3 regions of the Streptomyces sp. NPDC006193 genome follow, and region 2 is predicted to be linked to each of the others. Evidence: riboswitches for the same ligand, from Rfam matches in the RefSeq annotation. Region 2 holds a riboswitch; each other region holds the start of a gene.
What was found. Region 2 has a riboswitch for cyclic di-AMP ahead of ABZ261_RS17335 (glycoside hydrolase). Riboswitches for the same ligand answer to the same signal wherever they lie in the genome.

Region 1 (7,328 bases), on a different contig from region 2:
TCCCGCAGTGGTACGGCGGCTACGCGGCGGTGCCGTACACCGCGTACAACCCGTACCGCACCTGAGTCCCGCCTCCCTTCGGCCCGTACCGGACCCGAGTCCCGCCTCCGCGGCCCGCCCCGGGCCCGAGTCCCGCCTCCGCCCGGCCCGCCCCGGCCGGGCGCCGGCGCGGGCCGACGGCGCCGGCGCGGGCCGGGCCGCCTCAGGCCGAGGCTGCCGTCAGGGCCGCCAGCTCGCCCTCCGTGAGGCGCAGCTCCGCCACTCCCAGCAGCGCGGGGAGCTGTTCCACGGTCCTCGCGGAGGCGATCGGGGCGGTGACCGTCGGCCGGGCGGCCAGCCAGGCCAGGGCGACCGTGGCGACCGGGACCTCGTGGGCGGCGGCGATCTCGTCCAGGGCCGCCAGGACCCGCCGGCCGCGTGCGGACTCCAGGTGCCGGGCGGCCGAGCCGGCGCGGGCGCTGCCGACGCTCGCGCCGGGGCGGTACTTGCCGGTCAGAAAACCGGAGGCGAGGGCGAAGTAGGGGACGGCGGCGAGGCCCTCGCGGGCGGCGAGCTCCTGCAGCGGGCCCTCGTAGGTGTCGCGGGAGACCAGGTTGTAGTGCGGCTGCAGGGCGACGTAGCGGGCCAGGCCCTCGCGGTCGGAGAAGTCCAGGGAGGCCCGCAGGCGCTCGGGGGTGATGTTGGAGGCGGCGATGTGCCGGACCTTGCCGGCCCGCACCAGGTCGTCCAGCGCGCCGATGATCTCCTCGACCGGCACCTCGGGCTTGTCGTAGTGGGTGTAGTAGAGGTCGATGCGGTCGGTGCCCAGGCGGCGCAGGGAGGCGTCGGCCGCGGCCTTGATGTTCTTCGCGGACAGTCCCGGGAACTCGGGATGCTGGCTGACCTTGGTGGCGATGACGATGTCGTCGCGGTTGCCGCGGGAGCCGATCCACCTGCCGATGATCGTCTCGGACTCGCCGCCCCGGTTGCCCTCGGCCCAGGCGCTGTAGGCGTCGGCGGTGTCGATGAAGTTGCCGCCGGCGGCCGCGTAGGCGTCGAGTACCGCGAAGGAGGTCCGCTCGTCGGCGGTCCAGCCGAAGACGTTGCCGCCGAGGGCGAGCGGGAAGACCCGGAGGCCGGAGGAGCCGAGTGTGTGCAGTGCTGTCATGCCTCACTGCAACACCGGCGGCGGGCGGTCGCATCCCGCGCCGGGTCGCGGCGGGACACGGTCAGGGGTTGAGGCCCTTGTCCCGCAGCCACGCCATCGGGTCGATGCCGGTGGCCTGGCCGCCGGCGTGGACCTCCAGGTGCAGGTGCGGGCCGGTGACGTTGCCCGTGGCGCCGACGCGGCCGATGACCTCGCCGGTGGAGACCTTCTGGCCGACCGAGACGCTGATCGAGGACTGGTGGCAGAACCACAGCTCGGTGCCGTCGTCGAGGGTGAGGATCGTGCGGTAGCCGTAGGAGCCGGCCCAGCCCGCCTCGGTGATCGTGCCGCTGTGGACGGCCTTGATGAGGGTGCCGGTGGGCGCGGCGAAGTCGAGGCCGGTGTGGTAGCCGGAGGACCACATCGAGCCGGCCTGGCCGAACGTCGAGGTGATCGTGTACGAGGAGGTCGGCAGCGTGTACTGCCGGGCCAGTTCGGCCAGCCGCTTCTGCTCGGCCTTCTTCTCGGCGGCGGCCTCCGCCTCCTCCTTCGCCTCGGCGGCCTGGGCGGCCGCCTCCTTCTCGGCGCGGGCGGCGGCGTCGGCGGTCCGCTTCTGGGCGGCGGCGACCGCGGCGGCGGTGGCCCTGCTGTCGGCCTGCCCCTGCTGCTGCTCGGCCTGGGCCATGATCCGGCTGCGCAGGGCCTCGCCCGCGTCGGCGCCCTGCTCGTCGGTGCCGGAGGCCACGGCGACGCTGCTGAGCGCGGTGGTGGCGACCTCGGGGGTGTCGGCGGAGCCGTCGTCGAAGAGGGAGCCGACGGAGGGCAGGTCCGGCAGGGAGAGGGCGACCGGCGGCCTGCCGGTGTCGGCGCTGGCCATGCCGCCCGCGCCGACCGCGGCGATCACGCCGACGCCGAGGACGGTGGAGCTGCGGGCGAACCCGCCGCGCTGCTTGACGACGCGGTGCCGGCCGCGGACCGGGGCGACGGACTCCTCGGTCGGGTTCCACTCCTCCCAGGGGCCCTCCTCGGCGCGGTAGGCGCCGTAGCCGAAGGTCTGGGTCCCGGCATTCGCCGGAGCGTACGGGGCTTTCGGGGCAGGCCGGTTGGACGCCACGCGGGCGTGCTCCTTTCCTTCCTCCGCCTACCGGGTTAGCTGACGGGTTCGGAGCAGGAAGGTCTCCTACGCGCGTATACCGGCGTGGACTCCATGAGTTCACGACGGCATCCGCGTGATTCACCCCAGGGTGGTGGTTCCCCGGTTCCCTTGCGGGATTCGGCGCGTGCGCACGGAGCCGCCTCTGATGACGGCTGGGACGACCGCGCTGCGTTATCGAACGTTAATAGACCTACCGGTCACTTTCCAAGCCGTTCGGCTTGATCGTTGGCGTTCAAACCTCGGGACTTTCCCGCCGAGATGCCCCTGAACCGGGCGAGTTGACCCGGACTCAGGAGTCACCGACGGTTTTGATGATGACTCAGAAGCTCTGCGCACGGCGCTCATCCGGTCACCTTCCGTGACGAGCGCGGGGGGTACGGGAACCGATGTGCATCCGGTCCCGCCCATGGCGTATGCTGGTCACACAACGACGCGGGGTGGAGCAGCTCGGTAGCTCGCTGGGCTCATAACCCAGAGGTCGCAGGTTCAAATCCTGTCCCCGCTACTGAAGGCTCAGGGCCGGAATCCACAGGATTCCGGCCCTGAGTGCTGTCGGGCCCGGATCAGCCGAGCAGGTGCCGGTTCGGCGCCTTGGCGAGGGGCTCCAGCTCCGCCAGCACCGCGACCCGGACGCCCGCGGCGGTCAGGACGCCCGCGCCGTCGGCCGCCGTGACGAACGTGTCGGGTTCGCGCCAGGCGGTGACCACCCGTCGCACCCCGGCCCGCAGGATCAGCTCGGCGCAGGGGACGGGGCGGGAGGCCCGGCGCGTGCAGGGCTCGAGGCTGCTGTAGACCGTGGCGCCGGGCAGACGCGGGTCGGCCGGGTCGATCTTCGCCAGGGCCGCCTCCTCGGCGTGGACCACGGCATCGCCGCCCTCGCGGGAGTGGCCGCGGGCCAGTTCCGTGCCGTCGGCCGCGACCACGACCGCGCCGACGCTGAACGCGGTGTCCGACGGCGGGCAGAGCGCGGCGAGTTCGCAGGCCGTGCGCAGCCAGTGGCGGTCGGCCGCGGCGGGCTCCGTGCCGGTGCCGGGGGCCGTGGGCTCGTAGCGCAGGAGGACGACGTCCTCGATGCGGCGGGTGCCGACCAGGCGCAGGCGTCCGCCCTGGTAGGTCCCGGGACCGAACAGGCGCGGGGCCGCCGGGTCGCCGACGAACAACGGCGCGACGACCAGCTGGAGTTCGTCGGCGAGGCCCTGCTGGAGGAGCTGGGTGTGCACCTGTCCGCCACCCTCCACCATCAGGCGCCCGACGCCGCGCACGTCGTGCAGGTGCTCCAGCAGGGCCCGCCAGTCGAGGGCCGGGCCGAGCGGCACCACGCCGGCGGCGCCGCCGAGGAGGCGGGAGAGCCGTTCGGCGCCCCCGTCGGTCGTGTAGACCAGCTTCTCGCCGCCGGTGTGCCAGAAGGGGGCGCCGGGGTCGAGGTCGCCGGAGGCCGTGACGGTCACCTTCAGCGGGTACTCCGGCCGGCCCGCCGCCAGCCGGGCCGCGCGCCGCTTCTCCGAGTAGACCAGCAGGCGCGGGTTGTCGGCGCGGATCGTGCCGGCGCCGATCAGGATGGCGTCGACGGAGGCCCGTACGTCGTCGACCCGGTCGAAGTCGGCCGGGCTGGACAGCAGGAGCCGCTCGGGCCCGGTGTCGTCCAGGTGGCCGTCGAGGGAGACGGCGGCGGACAGCAGGACGTACGGCAGGGGCATCGGCGCCCTCTCTTCCTGAGGCGGCTCGGTACGCGTTCGCGTATCGTTTAAGTTTCAAACAAACTACACTGGCGGTATGACGACCCGCTGGCTCTCCCCCGGGGAGCAGCGCGCCTGGCGCGCCTACCTCGCCGCGTCCCGGCTCCTGGAGGACGCCGTCGACCGGCAGCTCCAGCAGGCCGGCGGCATGCCGCACCTGTTCTACTCGGTGCTGGCCAACCTATCCGAGGCTCCCGGCCGGCGGCTGCGCATGACCGACCTCGCCGAGACGCTGAAGATCACCCGGAGCAGGCTGACGTACGCGGTGACCCGGCTGGAGCGGGACGGCCTGGTGCGCCGGGAGGACTGCCCCGAGGACAGGCGCGGCTCGCTCGCGGCGCTGACGGACGAGGGGATGGCCGTGCTGGAGCGCACGGCGCCCGGGCACGTCGAGACGGTGCGCGCCTCGCTGTTCGACCGGCTGGCCCCGGAGCAGGTGGGGCAGCTGGAGGAGATCTGCACGGGGATCGCGCGGGGACTCCAGGGCGAGGACGGGGACGGCGGGGCGGGGGCCGCGCCGGGGGACGTGCCGTGGCGCCGGCGGTCCGGCCCGTGCTCCGGGACGTGAACCGGCCGGGGCCATTGCTTCAAAATTCAAACATGCGGTAGGGTCCCGGATCACCCTCTGCTTCAAACCTGAAGCACGGGTGGGCCACGGACGTGGACCACGGAACGGAACCCGGAGACCCGCATGCCCGACATCCCCGCCGCCACCCCGCGCGCCCGCGTCCGGGTGCCGCTGCGCTTCGGCGACGGCTACAGCGCCGACGCGGAGCTCGTCACCTTCGACGGCCTCGCCGACGGCCGCGAGCACCTCGCCGTCCTCCTCGGCGACCCGGCCCCCGGCACCCCGCCCCTGGTGCGCCTGCACTCCGAGTGCCTGACCGGGGACGTCTTCGGTTCCGCCCGCTGCGACTGCGGCCCCCAGCTGCGCGAAGCGGCCGAGCGCATCGCCGGCCGCGGCGGCGTCCTGCTCTACCTCCGCCAGGAGGGCCGCGGCATCGGCCTCTACAACAAGCTCGACGCCTACGCCCTCCAGGACCAGGGCCTCGACACCTACGAGGCGAACGCCGCCCTCGGCCTCCCCGAGGACGCCCGGGACTACACGGCCGCCGCGCAGATGCTCGCCGCCCTCGGCATCGCCGAACTGGACCTGCTCTCCAACAACCCCGACAAGGCCGCCCAGTTGCGCTCCCTGGGCGTCACCGTGCGGGACCGGGTGCCGACCGGCGTCTTCACCACCGCCCACAACGTCCGCTACCTGCGCGCGAAGGTCCTCCAGACCCAGCACACGCTGCCACTGGCCGAACTGACGGCGCTCTAGGCCCTGCCGCCGGGTCGGGTGGCTGCGGCACCGCGCCGGCCCCGGTCCCGCGGGCGCCCGTGCCCGTACGCGAGGGCGCGACTGCGGCGCCCGCCGGCCGACCCGGCGGGCGGGCGGCGGCGAGGCGGACTTCCCCCAGCCGTCGCCGTCGGCTTCCCGCGGGCGTCGCGCACGTGCTTCCGCCGGCCCCAGGGCAACGGCCTCGGACATCGCGGGGCACGCAACCGCCCACCTGTGCGGGGTGCGCGCGACGACCCCGCCGGCGGCTTCGGCGGGAGCGAGGGCCTCACCCCGGCGCGCTCGCCCACGACCGCCGGGTCGGCGTGGCCACCGGCGCCCTCGCCGCCCTGAGCTGCCTCGGCTTCCCCGGCGTCGCGGACTTCCCGGCGTCGCGGGCTTCCCCGGCGTCGTCGGCACCCTCAGCTGCCTCGGCGTACCGAGCTGTCCCGGTGCCCCGGCCCCCGGCGTCCTCGGCGCCCCGGCGATCCGCTGCCCCGGCTGCCCCCGCCGCGCGGCGAGGCCGGCCGCGCGGCGGGCGACGGCGGCCCGGCTCCGCGGTGGCCGCGTGGACCGGCATGCCGGAGCCCGCGACGCCGGGGTGATCCGGAGGGCAGGGCCCGCTGTCCCTGAGCCGACGCGACGCCCCCCGCGCGGGCGGAGCCGGGCGTGGGGAACCGGGACCGAAGACGCCGTCGCCGATGCCTGCGCCAGGTTTCGCGATCCCGGCGGGACCCCTGGGCGGGAGGCGAGGAGCTTCTCAGGCCCGGCCCCGGCCCGGAAGGCGCAGTGCCGACAGGGCGCCGAGGGCGAGCAGCACCGCCGCCACGGCGTAGGCGAGCCGGAACCCCGCGGGGTCCGGGCCGGCCGCGCCCAGCACGACCGAGAGCACGGCCGTGCCGACGGAGGCGGCCAGCTGGGCGTTGATGCTCAGGGCGGTGCTCGCGCCGGCCAGCCGGGCCGCGGGCAGGTCGCGGGTCGCGGTGGTCATCGCCGGCATCAGCGTCATCCCGGCGCCCACGCCCATGACCATGCCCGCGGCGACGATCCGCCAGGGCGCCGCCCCCGCCGTCCCGGTCTGCCAGGCCAGCAGGGCCATGCCGAGCGCGGCCACCGCGCATCCCGCCGCGACCAGCCGGCGCGGAGCCACCCGGTCGATCCGCCGGGCCGCGACCTGCATGGTCGTACCCACCACGAGCCCGGCCGGCGCCCCGAGCAGCCCCGCCGCCGTCGCGCTCAGGCCCCGCTCCTGCTGCCAGTACAGCGGACCGAGCAGCATCGACCCGAAGTAGCCGCAGGTGAACGGGGCCAGCGTGCCAATGCCCGCGGCGAAGGTACGGTCCCGCAGCAGCCGCAGGTCCAGCAGCGGCGCGGGGACCGTGAGCGCCCGCCGCACGAAGGCCGCGGCGAGCACGGCACCGGCGAGCGTCGGCGCCAGCGTGCCGGGGGCCGCGAAGTCGCCGCGTTCGCCGCCGCGGGCCAGGCCGTACAGCAGCAGGGCCATACCGGGCGGGAGCATCAGCAGGCCGGACAGGTCCAGGCGGGGCGGGTCCGGACGGCCGGCGGCCGGGGCGTCCCGCGGCAGCAGCACGACGGCGAGGACCAGGGCCAGGACCCCGACCGGCAGATTGATCAGGAAGATCCACCGCCAGGACGCCGCGTCGACCAGCCGGCCGCCGAGCACCGGGCCCGCCACCGGGCCGACCAGGATCGGCAGCCCCAGCAGGCCCATCGCCCGGCCGAGCCGGGCCCGGTCGGCGACCCGCATCCCCATCGCCATGCCGACCGGCTGCAGCAGCCCGCCGCCCAGTCCCTGCAGCGCCCGGAACGCGATCAGACTGGCCGCGTCCCAGGCGCACGCGGCCAGCACGGAGCCCAGCGTGAACAGGGCGAGCGCGAGCACGTAGGCGCGTCTGGAGCCGATCCGGTCCATCGCCCAGGCGGCGGTCGGGACGACCGCGGCGAGCGCGAGGGTGTACGCGGTCGCGG
Region 2 (7,328 bases):
GCGGAGCTCGTTCTCCTCCTCGTCCCCGTACGGCACCAGGAGCCACGCGAAGCCGTAGAAGAGGAGGCCGAGGCCGCCCGTCGCCGACAGCACGGCCAGCGTGATCCGGAAGATCACCGGGTCCAGGTCGGTCTGCCGTCCCAGTCCCGCGCACACGCCCGCGATCATCTTGTGCCCGCGGTCGCGGCGGAACCGCTCGGGGACCGCGGCGGCGCCCGGCCGCTCCCGCTCGCCGGTTCCGGCGCCGCCGCCGGACCGGGCGCCGGTGCGCGTGCCGGCGCCGGCCGCTCCCGTCCGTCCCGCCGCGGCGGGCGCGGCATCCGCCGGTCCGGCGCCCGGGGCCGGGCGCGGGCCGGGGCCGGGTCCCGGACCCGTCGCGGCGTGCTCGTGATCGCTCATGTGTCCATGGTGACGGCCCGGCCACCGCGACGGCAGTCGGGACGACCCTGGCCCGACCCTGAAATCGGCCCTGAGACGGGGCGGGGAAGCGTTCGACCGGCGCGGACCCCGGACGGAACGCCCACCCGGCCGGCACCGGGCGAAGATCAGGGGCGTCTCGGGGACCGACCCTGATGCCCCGCCCCGCCCGCCGTGTGACCATCGTTGCCATGCCGGAAGCCGCAAGCCTGCCCCTCGACGACCCGCGGCCGCCGCGCAAGCTCTACCGCAGCAGTGACGGACGCTGGCTCGGCGGAGTGGCGCGGGGCCTCGCCGGGCATCTCGGGCTGCCCGTCGTCTGGGTGCGGCTCGTCTTCGTCGGCCTGTTCCTCGCCGACGGACTCGGAGCGCTGCTGTACGCGGCGTTCTGGTTCTTCGTCCCGCTCGGCATCGGCGGCGTCGGCGAGCAGAAGCCCTCGCTCGTGGGGACGGAGACCGCGCCGGACGGCCGCCGCAGGATCGTGGCCCGCAAGCCGGACCGGGGGCAGATGGTCGCACTGCTCCTCATGGTCATCGTGTCCATGGTCTTCGTGGGCAGCGTCGACCTGGGCAGCGCGGCCAAGGCGTACCTGCTGCCCGCCGTGCTGGTCGCGGCGGGCGTCGCCCTCGTCTGGCGCCAGGCGGACAACGCCCGCCGGGCCCGCTGGGTCGAGGTCGGCAGCCGGCGCCGCACCCTCACCCTGCTGCGCGCGGCCGGCGGCGTCCTGCTCGTCACCACCGGTGTCTCCGCCGTCTTCGTGCTGCAGGGCTCGGCCGCCCACCTCGGTGCGGTCCTGCAGGCCGCACTCGCCGTCCTGGTGGGCATCACCCTGCTCGCCGGCCCCTACCTGGTCCGCATGACCCAGGACCTGTCCGAGGAGCGCCTGATGCGGATCCGCGCCCAGGAGCGCGCCGAGGTCGCCGCCCACGTCCACGACTCCGTGCTGCACACCCTCACCCTGATCCAGCGCAACGCCGACAACGCGAACGAGGTGCGCCGCCTGGCCCGCGCCCAGGAGCGCGACCTGCGCACCTGGCTGTACAAGCCGGAGGGCACCGGCAAGGACGAGGCCGACGAACCGGACACGGTCGCCGAGGCGGTGCGGCGCAACGCCGCCGAGGTGGAGGACAAGCACGGCGTGCCCATCGAGGTCGTCATAGTCGGCGACTGCCCGCTGGACGAGAGGACCGGGGCGCAGATGCAGGCCGCGCGCGAGGCGATGGTGAACGCCGCCAAGTACGGTGGCGACGGCGGCGCCGTGCAGGTCTACGCCGAAGTCGAGGGGAGGACGGTCTTCGTGTCCGTGCGCGACCGCGGCCCCGGGTTCGACCCGGACGCGATACCCGCCGACCGCATGGGCGTCAGAGAATCGATCATCGGCCGCATGGAGCGGCACGGCGGCACGGCCCGGCTGCGGGCGGTTCCGGACGGCGGCACCGAGGTCGAGCTGGAGATGGAGAGGGCGGAGAAGACGTCATGAGCGACGCGACCGAGGCGAACGGCACGGCTGGAGCGGCGGAGGCGGCCGAGGCCGGCGGGTCCGGCGCGGGAGGGCGGTACGTACGGGTGGTGCTCGTGGACGACCACCGCATGTTCCGCACCGGCGTCCGGGCGGAGATCGGCCGGACCGCCGAGACCGGGGTCGAGGTGGTCGGCGAGGCCGCGGACGTCGACCAGGCGGTCTCGGTCATCACCGCCACCCGGCCCGAGGTGGTCCTCCTCGACGTCCACCTGCCGGGCGGCGGCGGCGTCGAGGTCCTGCGCCGGTGCGCGGCGTTGACGGCCGACCCCGAGCGGCCCGTCCGCTTCCTCGCGCTGTCCGTCTCGGACGCGGCGGAGGACGTGATCGGCGTCATCCGCGGCGGCGCCCGCGGCTATGTCACCAAGACCATCACCGGCACCGATCTGGTCGAGTCGATATTCCGCGTCCAGGAGGGCGACGCCGTCTTCTCCCCGCGGCTGGCCGGGTTCGTCCTGGACGCCTTCGCCTCCACCGACGCACCTCCGGTCGACGAGGACCTGGACCGCCTCACCCAGCGCGAACGCGAGGTGCTGCGCCTGATCGCCCGTGGCTACGCCTACAAGGAGATCGCCAAGCAGCTGTTCATCTCGGTGAAGACGGTGGAGTCCCATGTCTCGGCCGTCCTGCGCAAGCTCCAGCTCTCCAACCGGCACGAGCTGACCCGCTGGGCGACCGCCCGCCGACTGGTCTGACCCGGGCGGGTCCCCGTCCGGGCGGGCCGGCCGCCGCGTCCGCTCCCGGCGGCCTGCCGTCGGCGCGGCCGGCTGCGGAGCGTCCCGTCCGACAGGGCCGGTCCCTGCGGGCCGTCCCCCACCCGCCCCCCCCACCCGCCCACGCGGGCACCACCGGCCGTCCCGCTCCTCAGACCACCCTCGTCGCCCCCGCGAACGGCATCTGGTCGACGGGGGCCAAGCGGACCGGGGCCGACGGGTTCGGGGCGTGGATCATGCGGCCGCCGCCCACATAGATGCCGACGTGGCTGACCCCGGAGTAGAAGAACACCAGGTCGCCCGGGCGGAGTTCGGAGCGGGAGACCCGTCGTCCCGCGGCGATCTGGGCGTAGGTGGTGCGGGGCAGGGAGATGCCCGCGGAGCGGTAGGCGGCCTGGACCAGGCCCGAGCAGTCGAAGGCGTTCGGCCCGGTCGCGCCCCACACATAAGGGCTGCCGAGCTTGGCGTAGGCGTAGGCGACGGCCGCCGCGGCGCGCGCGGTGGGCGCCGCGGCGGACCCGGCCCGCTCCAGCGGCTCCCGCGGGTCCGCGGCCGACCGGGAGACGTGCCCGCCCGCGCCTCCGGCGTCGGCGCCGGTGGCATGCGCCCGCTGGTCAGGCGTCAGCCTTGCCAGCAGCCGGCGGGCCTCGTCCAGCTTGCCGGTGACGGTCCTCTTGTGCCGTCTCAGCTCCGCCTGCCGCGACCGCAGCGAGGTCAGCTCGATGCGCGCGGCGCCGCGCAGCCGCTCGATCTCCCGCAGCCGTTCGCGTACCCGCGCCACGGCGGCGGCCTGCCGGTCACCGGCCCGCTCCGCGAGCGCGGCGTCGTCCAGGTACCGGTCGGGGGTGCTGGACAGAGCCGCCTGCCACGCCGGGTCGATGCCGCCGTCCCGGTACTGCGCCGTCGCGAACGAGCCGAGCGCGTCCCGAGCGGAGTTCAGCTTCTCCTGCTCGCGGGCGGCCCGGTCCTGCAACGCGCCCAGCCGCCGCCGCCCCGCGTCCGCTTCCTCCTTCGCCCCGTTGTACCTCTCGGTGGCGGCCTCGGCCTCCCGGTACAGGCGGTCCACCCTGGCCTTCACCTGCCCCGGCGTGAGCCGGGGATCGGCGTGTGCCGTCGCGTCCAGACCCGTCGCGGTGGCCGCGCCCGCCAGGGCGAGCGTGGCGGCCGTCCGGGCGGTGTGGCCGCTGAGCGAGCGATGCAGGGGCTTGCGGTGCGCTGCCACCTGGAGTGTCACGTCCTTCCGTACGACTCGCGCGACCGACGGGAGCCGGTCGCCTGGGGGAGGACGCTAGGGCGGAAGGTGACGAGTCGGTAACGCGGTGTTCGGAACTGGTGGTGACGGACCGGGGTGTGCCCTCATGTGATCGAACCGGTGGCTGCGACCCGTCGCCTTCACGCGCGTGATGATCGAAGCGCGGGAAATGTGACAGGGGAGGGCAGTGAGGTGCTAAGAAGCGCAGGTGTGCACGATCCGCCGGACCGTCCGGGACGGCGGGCGGGCCACCGGGCGGGCCCGGTGGCGGGAGACCGGCACGCTCCTGGCTAGGCTCCGGGCCCATGGACGTACTCATCCATCTCTTCGTCGGCCTGCACATCGTCGGCATCGCCGCGCTGCTCGGCGGTTTCCTCACCCAGATGAAGGCGATGGGCCAGGGAACGGCCCGGTTCGTGCCGGGCATGCTGCACGGCGCGCTGACCATGCTGGTCACCGGGGTGGCCCTCGTCGGCCTCGACCAGGCCGGCGGCCACCACCTCGACAACATCAAGATCGGCGTCAAGCTGGCCCTGCTGATCGTGATCCTCGGGCTGGTCTACGTGAAGCGGGACGAGGAGCGGATCAGCAAGGGCCAGTTCGGGCTGGTCGGCCTGCTGACCACGGCGAACGTCTTCATCGCCGTGCTCTGGACCTGATCCGCGGCGCTGCGGGTCAGCCCGGCCGGACCACGGTGCGGACGGCCGACCCGCCCGCCCAGGAGACCGGCTCCTCGCGGACGTACTCGCCCGGCCTGGGGGCGTGGATCATCATGCCGTCGCCGGTGCACAGCCCGACGTGGCTGCGGTCGTCGTGGAAGAAGACGAGATCACCGGGGCGGGCGTCCGCCGCCGGAACCGCGACGCCGGCGCCGGCCTGGTCGCGGGCGGTGCGCGGCAGGGTGACCCCGGCCGACTTCCAGGCGGCCTGGGTGAGGCCCGAGCAGTCGTAGGAGCCGGGACCGGCCGCGCCCCACACGCACGGCTTGCCGAGCTGGGCCCGCGCGAAGGCGACGGCCTTGCTCGCCTTGGACGTGTCCGCACCGGACGGCGCGGGGCCCTGCACGACCCGCTGCGACAGCAGTGCGCGCGCGTGGGCCAGCTTCTTCTGCACCGTGGCCTTGGCCGCCTTGGGATCCCTCCCGGCGCCCGTCCGCAGCGGTCCGGCCGCCGGCCCCGGGGCGGGCGCCGCACGGCCACCCTCCCGGACGTGCGGCGGTACGACGGCCGGGCCCACGGGCCCTGCCGCGGCACCCGCGCCTCGGACGGGCGCCACCACGTCCGGGCCCCCGGCGTCCGCAGCGGCGAGCACGGGATCGGCGCCCCAGGCGGGCGGTGCGACGGCCGCGTTCCCGGTGGCGGCCACGGCGTCAGCGTGCCAGGCGACCGCCACGGCATCCGCGTCTCGGACGGGCGCAAGGACGCCAGGGCCTGCGGCGCTCGGGGCCACCGGCATCGGGCCGGCGCCCCAGGCGGGCGGCACCGCGTCCGGGGCCCCGGCGTTCGGAGCGGCCGGCACGGCGTCCCCGCTCCACGCGGCCGGCACGGCGTCCCCGCTCCACGCGGCCGGCACGGCGTCCCCGCTCCACGTGGTCGGCGCCGCGTCCCCGCTCCACGCTGCCGGTGCGGAACCCAGCCCGTGGGCCTGCGGCACAGGACCCGTGTCCCCAGCGGGCGGTATTACGGCGTCCGGGCCGGCGGCGTTCGGAGCGGCCAGCACGGCGGCGCCACTGTCCCACGCGGCCGGCACGGCGACCCCGCCCCGCGCCGGCGTCACGGCGGCGCCCCTGTCCCAGGCGGCCGGCGCGGCGCCCGCGGCAAGGCCGCTGACGGCACCGCGCTGAGCGGGGACGATCCCCGGCTGGGCGGTGACTGCGCCCGCGGTGCGGCCGGGGACGGTGCCGCGCCGGCCGGGGACGGCGATCCGCTGGGCGGATGCGCCGCGGTGCTGGGCCGCGCGGCGGGCTACCTCTTCACGGAGCCGCTGCAGGCTGTCGGTGCGTCGCCGCGCCGCGTCGGCGGTCCGCTCCTTGCCCGCGCCGGGCGCCTCCGCAGCCGATCCCGCCCGGCGGTAGAGATCGTCGATCTTCCGCTCGACCTCCTCCGGGCTGGGCGTGCCGTGACCGGCCTCGGCGGCGGCCTCGGCCGTCTGGGAGAGGACGGCGACGGAGGTGAGGGCGGCGGTGGCGAGAGCGGGGGTGCGGATGCCCGCCCCCTGCGTCCCGCCGGGGCGCGGCTTGCGGTGCGACGCCAACGGAGGCGACTCCTTCCATGCTGCCGCCTACCGGGTTAGCTGTCGGGTTCGGGCGGACGGAAGGGTTGCCCTACGGCGTCGTCCCGGGCGGGAGTCGGCCGATTCACCCCAGGATCGGTGGGTCCCCGGTTCCGGGCGCCGCGCAGGGGGTGCGCCGGACTCGGCGGAGGCCGCGCGGCCCGGCGAGGTTCGCCGGAGAGGGGTCGTGCGGCCTGACGGCAACCTAGCCAACTCGTGTGTCTTCTGTGAAGGTTGGTGTGCGGTTTGTCCGATACATTGCCGTGACCTGAGGGCGGAATCACACCCCCGTCACCAGGACCGTCCGCCGGGCGAGGGAGGACCGGGCGCGCCGGCGCGGGTCCGGCCCGTGCGTGAAGGGGCCGTCTTCCGGGGACCGCGGCCGGTTGTCGGTGGGGCACCCTAGACTCGGAGAGCGATGAGCAGCCTCTTTGACGACAGCTTCCTGGCGGACCTCCAGCCCCCTCGCGGGCGCGACGAGGAGCCCCCGCCGCCGCCCGAGGACGATCACTCTCCGGAGCCGCTTCCGGACGATCTGTTCGGCGGGAAGTTCGACGCGCCGCCTGACCGGGACGCGTACTACCGCGACGGCGCCCCGCGCCCGGCGATCGACTCGGCGGCACTGCTGGAGGGGCTGAACGACAACCAGCGCGCCGCGGTCGTGCACGCCGGGTCCCCGCTGCTCATCGTCGCCGGCGCCGGCTCCGGCAAGACCCGCGTGCTCACCCACCGCATCGCCTACCTGCTCGCCGAGCGGAACGTCCACCCGGGCCAGATCCTCGCGATCACCTTCACCAACAAGGCCGCGGGGGAGATGAAGGAGCGCGTCGAGCAGCTCGTCGGCCCGCGCGCCAACGCCATGTGGGTGATGACCTTCCACAGCGCGTGCGTGCGCATCCTGCGCCGGGAGAGCAAGAAGCTCGGCTTCACGTCGTCGTTCTCCATCTACGACGCCGCCGACAGCAAGCGTCTGATGGCCCTGGTCTGCCGGGATCTGGATCTCGACCCCAAGCGCTTCCCGCCCAAGTCCTTCAGCGCCAAGATCAGCAACCTGAAGAACGAGCTGATCGACGAGGAGGACTTCGCCGCCCAGGCCGCCGACGGCTTCGAGAAGACCCTGGCGCAGGCCTACGCGCTGTACCAGTCGCGGCTGCG
Region 3 (7,328 bases), on a different contig from region 2:
CGACACCCCACCACTCTGTACGTCCTGTACATTTTCAACAGACGAGCCGGCCGACGGCTCCGCCGCGAAGAGGGGTGTGCCCATGTCCCGACCATCCGCCCGCCATGTCCTGCCCGAGTTCACCGAACGCACCGGATCCGCCGTGCGGACGCTCGACCCCTACGCGAAGCTCTTCGAGGACCGGGTCGTGTTCCTCGGCACGCCGATCGACAACGCGGCGGCGAACGACGTGACCGCGCAGCTCATGTACCTGGAACACGCGGTTCCGGACCGGGACATCACGCTGTACATCAACTCGCCGGGCGGTTCCTTCGACGCGATGGCCGCGATCTACGACACGATGCAGTACGTCAGCTGCGACGTGGCGACCTACTGCCTGGGCCAGGCCGCCTCCACGGCCGCCGTGCTGCTCGCGGGCGGCGCCCCCGGCAAGCGGTTCACGCTGCCCGGCGCGCGCATGGTGCTCGGGCAGCCCGCACTGCCGGAACCGGTGCGCGGGCAGCCCAGCGACCTGCTCATCCAGGCCGGGGAACTGACCCGGGTACGGGAGCTGCTGGAGGCGATGCTCGTCCGGCACACGGGGCGCACGGCCGCACAGGTCCACCAGGACCTGGAGCGGGATCTCGTCCTGGACGCCCCCGGAGCGCTCGCCTACGGCCTGGTGGACGGCGTCGTGCCCAGCCGCCGGGACGCGCTGGGCGCACCGGGCGCGCGGTGAGCCCCCGATGCTGCCGGAACTTCCGCCGCTGCCCGCCCTGACCCGGGCCGAGGGCGAGCTGATCGACTGTTATCTGGAGGCGGTCGACCTGCTCGGCCGCGTCAACCCGGCCCGGAGCGGTGACACGTACGGCGGTCTGCGCGCGGCCCAGGCCCTGGTGCGCAAGGCGGCAGAGCTGCGTGACGCCCTTGCGCTGATGCACCAGCGGGGCGAGACGGAGCTGCACGGGGACACGCTGGCACGGGCGTTGCGGGTGCTGGACGGTGAGCGCCGGACCGCTCGCGTCGCGCTCCCGACCGACGGCGTGGGCTGAGACGGACACACGTCCGGACCGATGGGTTCGCCCCGTCGACGCGTGCCGTTCGGGCCGGACTTGAAACGGCCCGAACGACGTACGCCCGACCGGGTTACATCCCGAGCCGTTCCCGGGTTCCCCGAGTTGCGCGCGGCGGGGGCCCAGGAAGCGTCGCGTGACGCTTCGTCGCAGGTCGGGGGCTACGTACGGGAACTGACGGAGGTTCGAACACAGCGCGGTCCACCCGGACGGGTGAGTGGTGAGTAACACCACAAATCCCCGATTCCGTTGGGATTTTCGGACAGGTGTGAGTGAAGATCCCGTCTGACGACAAGCCCCCGCCACAGCGGCGGGGCGGTCCGGGCGGACGCCGAGTCCTGCCGCCGCCTGGATGACCGGTCGACGGAGTGGATCGGCAGGAGTGGAGGACCCGAGCAAGACGGGTCGCCGGCGCGGAAGCGCGTCTGCTCGACGCAGACGGGCGGAGGTTCCGGGCGATCCTTGGGGTGAAGCCGCGGCAACGCGGCCGGGCAACTTCGCCAGCCCGAATCCGACAGGTCATCCTTCACAGGCGGCTGACGAAGGGTTGCGCATGACTGCGCTGAATCGTGTCCCGTCGCTGATGGCCCGGGCCGGCACGGCCTCGGCTCTCACCCTCGCCGCCGTGGGCGGCTCGATCGCGGTGCCCGGACTGGCCACCGACGCCTCCGCCGCGACCACGGCGACGAAAGCACTGCACATCGCCGCGTCCAAGAAGGGCTCCCCGTACCGTTACGGGGCCACCGGGCCGCGCAGGTTCGACTGCTCGGGGCTGACGCTCTACTCGTTCAAGAAGGCGGGCAAGAAGCTGCCGCGCACCGCCGCCCAGCAGTACAACAAGACGCACCACATCTCCGCCAAGCACCGCAAGGCCGGCGACCTGGTGTTCTTCCACTCTGGTTCCAGCGTCTACCACGTCGGCATCTACGCCGGTCACGGCAAGATATGGCACGCCCCGAAGACCGGTGACGTGGTGCGGCTCCAGAAGATCTGGACCAAGAGCGTCTGGTACGGCCGGGTCAGCTGACCGCCGCCGACGCGGGAGCGGCTCCGGCTGGGGAGCCGCTCCGAGCCCGCCGTCGCCGCCCCGGCCGCCCGCCCGCACCGCACGGGCGGCCGGGGCGGCCACGGCCGCCCGCCCCGCCGTTCACCCGGCGCGGCGGCCGCCCTGGAGGCGGCCCCTGCGCCGGTCTCCGGGCGACCGCCGCGGCTTCCGGGCCGCCGCGGCGCCCCCGGTGCGCACGCCGGGCCTCGGCCCGCAGCCGCCCGCCCGGCAGCGCACAGGCCCGGACCGACGCGGGCACGGGCACGCGTGACGCGGGCACGGGCACCCGCGGCCACGCACGAACGGCCCCCTCAGCGGTGCGGGCCCCGCGACCCCTGCCACGCGGGCAGGGCCACCGGCACGGCCGCTGCGCCGGCTGCCGGCGGTGCGGTGCGGTGCGCACCCCGGCGCTCCCCCGCGCCCGCTCTCCCGGCCGGGCGCCCACACCCCGCGCGCTCGCCGTCCGGACCGCGACCGAAGCGGCCGGTGCGGCCCGGACGAGGGCGCCCGCCAACCCCTCCGCACGACGTGCCGCCCGCCGCGCGGAGGTGACGCATCCGGCCGCATGCCTTTCGCGCGCCCCTGCGCGCGCCACCGGGCCCGCCGGCTGCGGGCGTCAGGGGCCGGGCCGGCCCACCGGGGGGAGCGGAGCGGCCGGTGCGGCCCAGGGGAGTTCGATGCAGACCGTCTTGCCGCCCTCGCGGGTGGGGCGGACGCGGAGCCTGCCGCCGCACTCCGCGGTGAGCCACCGGATGATGACCATGCCGCGGCCGTTGTCCTGCTGGACGGCCGCGGGCAGTCTCTTCGGGAAGCGCGGGTGGCTGTCCGTGACGCCGATGTGCAGGTGCTCGTCCCGGTCCAGCGCGATGGCGACCGTGAAGGTGGGCGACTGGCCGAAGGTGTGCTGGACGGCGTTGGTGGCGAGTTCGGAGACGATGAGCCGCACGGTCTCGGCCGCCTCGGTGTCCGACGGGAGGCCCCACTCCGCGAGCGTGCCCACGACGTAGGAGCGGGCCGCGGAGACCGAGGCGGGATCGCTCGGCAGAGTGACGGATGCTTCCAGGTGGCCTGCCATGGCGACGTCGTCCCTTCCCGCGGGACCGCGGTCCGACATACAGCGGAGGGTTCGCGTACGGTCCCGGACTGGTGCTTGTCCGCCAGACTGCCACCGACGGGCCGGTCACGGGGGGCGATCCACCAAGATATGCATATATCTGTCGCTCGATGCGGTGAACTCCGCGCCGCGGGACCGTATGCGGGCGGCCCGGTCGGAGTAAGGAGGAGCCCATGCAGAACGGTCCGGCGGTGCGCCGCCGCAAACTGGGCGCCGAACTGCGCATGCTGCGTACCGGCGCCGGGCTCACCAGCGGTGAGGCCGCCCGGCTGGTCGGCTGGCACCAGTCGAAGGTGAGCCGCATCGAGACCGGCGCCAGCGGTGTGAAACCGGCCGATCTGCGCTTGCTCCTGGACGCCTACGCGGTGCGGGACGGACAGCTGCGCGAGTTACTGCTGATGCTGGCGGGGTCGGACGAGGCGGGCGGACGGCACCGCTGGTGGCACGCCTACCGGGGGGTGCTGCCGCCCACCTACCGCGACTTCATCAGCCTGGAGTCGCAGGCGCGCGCGATGCGCACCCTGGAGACCACGGTCGTGCCCGGCCTGCTGCAGACCGCCGACTACGCCCGCGCGGTCACCCGGGCGGCCGTGAAGGACCTGGACGAGGACCGCCTGGACACGCTGGTGGAGGTGCGGCTGGCCCGGCAGGACGTGCTGCGTGCGGACCCGCCGCTGCTGCTGAGCGCCGTGCTGGACGAGGCGGTGCTGCGCCGCGAGGTCGGCGGCCCGCAGGTGATGGCCCGGCAGCTTCAGTGGCTCACGGAGGCCGCCCAGCTGCCCCAGGTACGGCTCCAGGTCCTGCCGTTCGGGGCCGGGGCCCATGTCGGCCTCACCGGGCCTTTCGTTATCTTCTCATTTCCGAGCACTTCTGACCTGGACGTAGTAGTTCTCGACCAGTTGACGAGTAGCCTCTATCTGGAACGGAAAGAAGACCTCGTGGCCTACTCCGAGGCCTTCCGCACCCTTCAATCCCAAGCCCTCTCCCCCGAAGACTCGGTGGACTACATCGCCGGGATAGGTGACGGCGCGTAAGGAGGCACCATGACCGCACTGCCTCGGAACGTTCCTGCCAGTACCGACCTGCGCGGCGTGCGCTGGCTGCGCAGCAGCCACAGCACGGGCGCCAACAACTGCGTGGAGACGGCCCAACCGGGCTCCGGCCCCGGCGCCGGCCTGCTCGCCGTGCGCGATTCGAAGAACCCGGCCGGACCCGCGCTGCTCTTCTCCACCGGCAGCTGGACCGGTTTCGTGACCGCCATCTGATCGGTTTCGATCGCCCTCACCCGTCCTCCGTGCGACTCACGGCCGTGTCACCCCGCCTCACGGCGGCGTCACGGCGGCCTCACGCCGCCTCACGGCCGTGTCTCGCCGATGACCCGTACAGCGCGTTCGATCTCGGCCTCGGACAGGTCCGCGCGGGCGGTCAGCCGCAGCCGTGAGATGCCGTCCGGCACGGAAGGCGGGCGGAAGCAGCCCACGGCCAGTCCCGCCGTACGGCAGTCGGCCGCCCAGCGCACCGCCTGCTCCGGGGACGGAGCCCGCACGGAGACCACCGCGGCGTCCGGACGCACCGCTTCCAGGCCCGCGGCGGTCAGCCGTGCGTGCAGGGCGGCGGCCACCTCGCGGGCCCGCGCCGCCCGCTGCGGCTCGCGTTCGAGCAGCCGCAGCGCGGCCAGCGCGGCCCCGGCCGCCGCGGGCGCCAGTCCCGTGTCGAAGATGAACGTCCGGGCCGCGTTGACCAGGTGGTCGATCACCCGGGCGGGGCCCAGCACCACTCCGCCCTGGCTGCCCAGCGACTTGGACAACGTCGCCGTCACCACCACGTCGGCGGCGCCCGCGAGTCCGGCCGCGTGCGGCGCGCCCCGGCCGCCCTCGCCCAGCACGCCGAGCCCGTGGGCGTCGTCCAGGACCATGCCCGCGCCGTGTTCCCGGCACGCCGCGGCCAGCTCGGCCAGCGGGGCCCGGTCGCCGTCGACGGAGAAGACCGTGTCGGAGACCGCGATCGCCGCTCCCCGGTGCGCGGCGAGCGCCTTGCGCACCGCCTCCGGGTCGGCGTGCCCGACGACCTGCGTGCCGCCCCGGGCGAGCCGGCAGCCGTCGATGAGGGAGGCGTGGTTGCCCGCGTCGGAGACGATCAGCGAGCCGTGCGGGCCGAGCGCGGTGACCGCGGCCAGATTGGCTGCGTAGCCGGAGGAGAACACCAGCGCCGCCTCGAAGCCGCAGAACGCGGCCAGCGCGCGCTCCAGTTCGGTGTGCAGCTCGGTGGTGCCGGTGACCAGCCGGGAGCCGGTGGAGCCGCCGCCCCAGACCCGCGCGGCCCGGGCCGCCCCCTCGGTGACCTCGGGATGGCGGGCCAGGCCCAGGTAGTCGTTGCTCGCCAGGTCCAGCAGCGGCGAGCCGGCGGGGCGCGGACGCAGGGTGCGGACGAGTCCGGCGCGGCGGCGCGCCCCGGCCTGCTCGTCGATCCAGCCGAACGCCATGGGTCCTCCGTGGCTTTTGTAGGTAGCGGACAGACATTAGCGGGACGGCCCACCGCCCAGGGTGTGGCAATACCCACACGGCGAACCGCGCCCGTTGTGCGACCCCTCCTTGGCCGGGGGCGGTCCGGTAGGACAGGATCGGGCCTCATGGACCTGCTGAACACGCTCGTGGACAAGGGGCTTCGGCGCGAGCTGCCGACCCGCGAGGAAGCGCTCGCCGTGCTGGCCACCTCCGATGACGACCTGCTCGACGTGGTGGCCGCGGCCGGCAAGGTGCGCCGGCACTGGTTCGGCCGCCGCGTGAAGCTGAACTACCTGGTCAACCTCAAGTCCGGCCTGTGCCCTGAGGACTGCTCGTACTGCTCCCAGCGGCTCGGTTCCAAGGCCGACATCCTGAAGTACACCTGGCTCAAGCCGGAGGAGGCCTCGCAGGCAGCCGCCGCGGGCCTCGCGGGCGGCGCCAAGCGGGTCTGCCTGGTGGCCAGCGGCCGCGGTCCGACGGACCGGGACGTGGACCGGGTCTCGGAGACCATCAAGGCGATCAAGGAGCAGAACGAGGGCGTCGAGGTGTGCGCCTGCCTGGGCCTGCTCTCCGACGGCCAGGCGGAGCGGCTGCGCGAGGCGGGCGCGGACGCCTACAACCACAACCTCAACACCTCTCAGGCCACGTACGGGGACATCACCACCACCCACACGTACGCCGATCGGGTGGAAACGGTGCGGAAGGCGCACGCGGCCGGTCTGTCCGCCTGCTCCGGGCTCATCGCGGGCATGGGCGAGAGCGACGAGGACCTGGTCGACGTCGTCTACTCGCTGCGCGAACTGGACCCCGACTCGGTGCCGGTGAACTTCCTGATCCCGTTCGAGGGCACCCCGCTGGCCAAGGAATGGAACCTCACCCCGCAGCGCTGCCTGCGGATCCTGGCGATGGTCCGGTTCGTCTGCCCGGACGTGGAGGTCCGCATCGCGGGCGGCCGCGAGGTCCATCTGCGCACCATGCAGCCGCTGGCGCTGCACCTGGCCAACTCCATCTTCCTCGGCGACTACCTGACCAGCGAGGGCCAGGCCGGCAGGGCGGACCTGGAGATGATCGCCGACGCGGGCTTCGAGGTGGAGGGCGCCGGGGAGGTCACCCTGCCGGAGCACCGGGCCACGGCGGCCGGGGGCGGCTGCGGGTCGCACGCGGACGAGGGCCCGGGCGAGGGTCGCGGGGCGCACGCCGGGGGCGGCTGCGGCCCGGACGCCGACGCCGCGTGCGGCTCGCACGCCGGCGGCGGGGTCTGCGGCACGGCGTCCGCGCCGGCCGCGGCCGGGCCGCGCCCCGACCTCGTCGCCGTCCGCCGCCGGGGCGCGGGAACGGACCTCGCGCCCAATGCCTGAACTCGGGGTGCCGGAACTGCTGGAGCTGGACCGGCGGCACGTGTGGCATCCGTACGGCCCGATGCCCGGACGCGCCCAACCGCTCGTGGTGGAGGCCGCGAGCGGGGTCCGGCTGCGGCTGGCCGACGGCTCCGGCGAGCTGATCGACGGCATGTCGTCGTGGTGGTCGGCCGTCCACGGCTACAACCACCCGGTGCTGAACGAGGCCGCGCGGCGGCAGCTCGGGCGGATGAGCCACGTGATGTTCGGCGGGCT

Region 1: linked by a shared signal. The riboswitch ahead of ABZ261_RS01810 (M23 family metallopeptidase) and the one ahead of ABZ261_RS17335 (glycoside hydrolase) in region 2 are both predicted to bind cyclic di-AMP.
Region 3: linked by a shared signal. The riboswitch ahead of ABZ261_RS09520 (C40 family peptidase) and the one ahead of ABZ261_RS17335 (glycoside hydrolase) in region 2 are both predicted to bind cyclic di-AMP.

The regions. Positions count from the first base shown of each region.
Region 1 covers NZ_JBEXTB010000002.1:19,681-27,008, forward strand. Annotated here, with positions in the region: gene ABZ261_RS01800 (PrsW family intramembrane metalloprotease) at 1-65, shown strand, start outside; gene ABZ261_RS01805 (aldo/keto reductase) at 203-1,147, opposite strand; gene ABZ261_RS01810 (M23 family metallopeptidase) at 1,209-2,240, opposite strand; cyclic di-AMP (ydaO/yuaA leader) riboswitch at 2,248-2,415, opposite strand; tRNA gene ABZ261_RS01815 (tRNA-Met) at 2,714-2,787, shown strand; gene ABZ261_RS01820 (dihydrofolate reductase family protein) at 2,846-3,979, opposite strand; gene ABZ261_RS01825 (MarR family transcriptional regulator) at 4,056-4,586, shown strand; gene ribA (GTP cyclohydrolase II) at 4,710-5,342, shown strand; gene ABZ261_RS01835 (DHA2 family efflux MFS transporter permease subunit) at 6,100-7,328, opposite strand, start outside.
Region 2 covers NZ_JBEXTB010000016.1:104,962-112,289, forward strand. Annotated here, with positions in the region: gene ABZ261_RS17305 (PspC domain-containing protein) at 1-399, opposite strand, end outside; gene ABZ261_RS17310 (PspC domain-containing protein) at 573-1,898, shown strand; gene ABZ261_RS17315 (response regulator transcription factor) at 1,895-2,632, shown strand; gene ABZ261_RS17320 (NlpC/P60 family protein) at 2,802-3,872, opposite strand; gene ABZ261_RS17325 (hypothetical protein) at 4,208-4,561, shown strand; partial or broken gene ABZ261_RS17330 (C40 family peptidase) at 4,578-5,039, opposite strand; partial or broken gene ABZ261_RS17335 (glycoside hydrolase) at 5,835-6,155, opposite strand; cyclic di-AMP (ydaO/yuaA leader) riboswitch at 6,164-6,331, opposite strand; gene pcrA (DNA helicase PcrA) at 6,592-7,328, shown strand, end outside.
Region 3 covers NZ_JBEXTB010000006.1:207,862-215,189, forward strand. Annotated here, with positions in the region: gene ABZ261_RS09510 (ATP-dependent Clp protease proteolytic subunit) at 83-718, shown strand; gene ABZ261_RS09515 (hypothetical protein) at 726-1,031, shown strand; cyclic di-AMP (ydaO/yuaA leader) riboswitch at 1,465-1,602, shown strand; gene ABZ261_RS09520 (C40 family peptidase) at 1,606-2,079, shown strand; gene ABZ261_RS09525 (ATP-binding protein) at 2,714-3,172, opposite strand; gene ABZ261_RS09530 (helix-turn-helix transcriptional regulator) at 3,385-4,245, shown strand; gene ABZ261_RS09535 (DUF397 domain-containing protein) at 4,255-4,476, shown strand; gene ABZ261_RS09540 (8-amino-7-oxononanoate synthase) at 4,566-5,693, opposite strand; gene bioB (biotin synthase BioB) at 5,841-7,073, shown strand; gene ABZ261_RS09550 (adenosylmethionine--8-amino-7-oxononanoate transaminase) at 7,066-7,328, shown strand, end outside.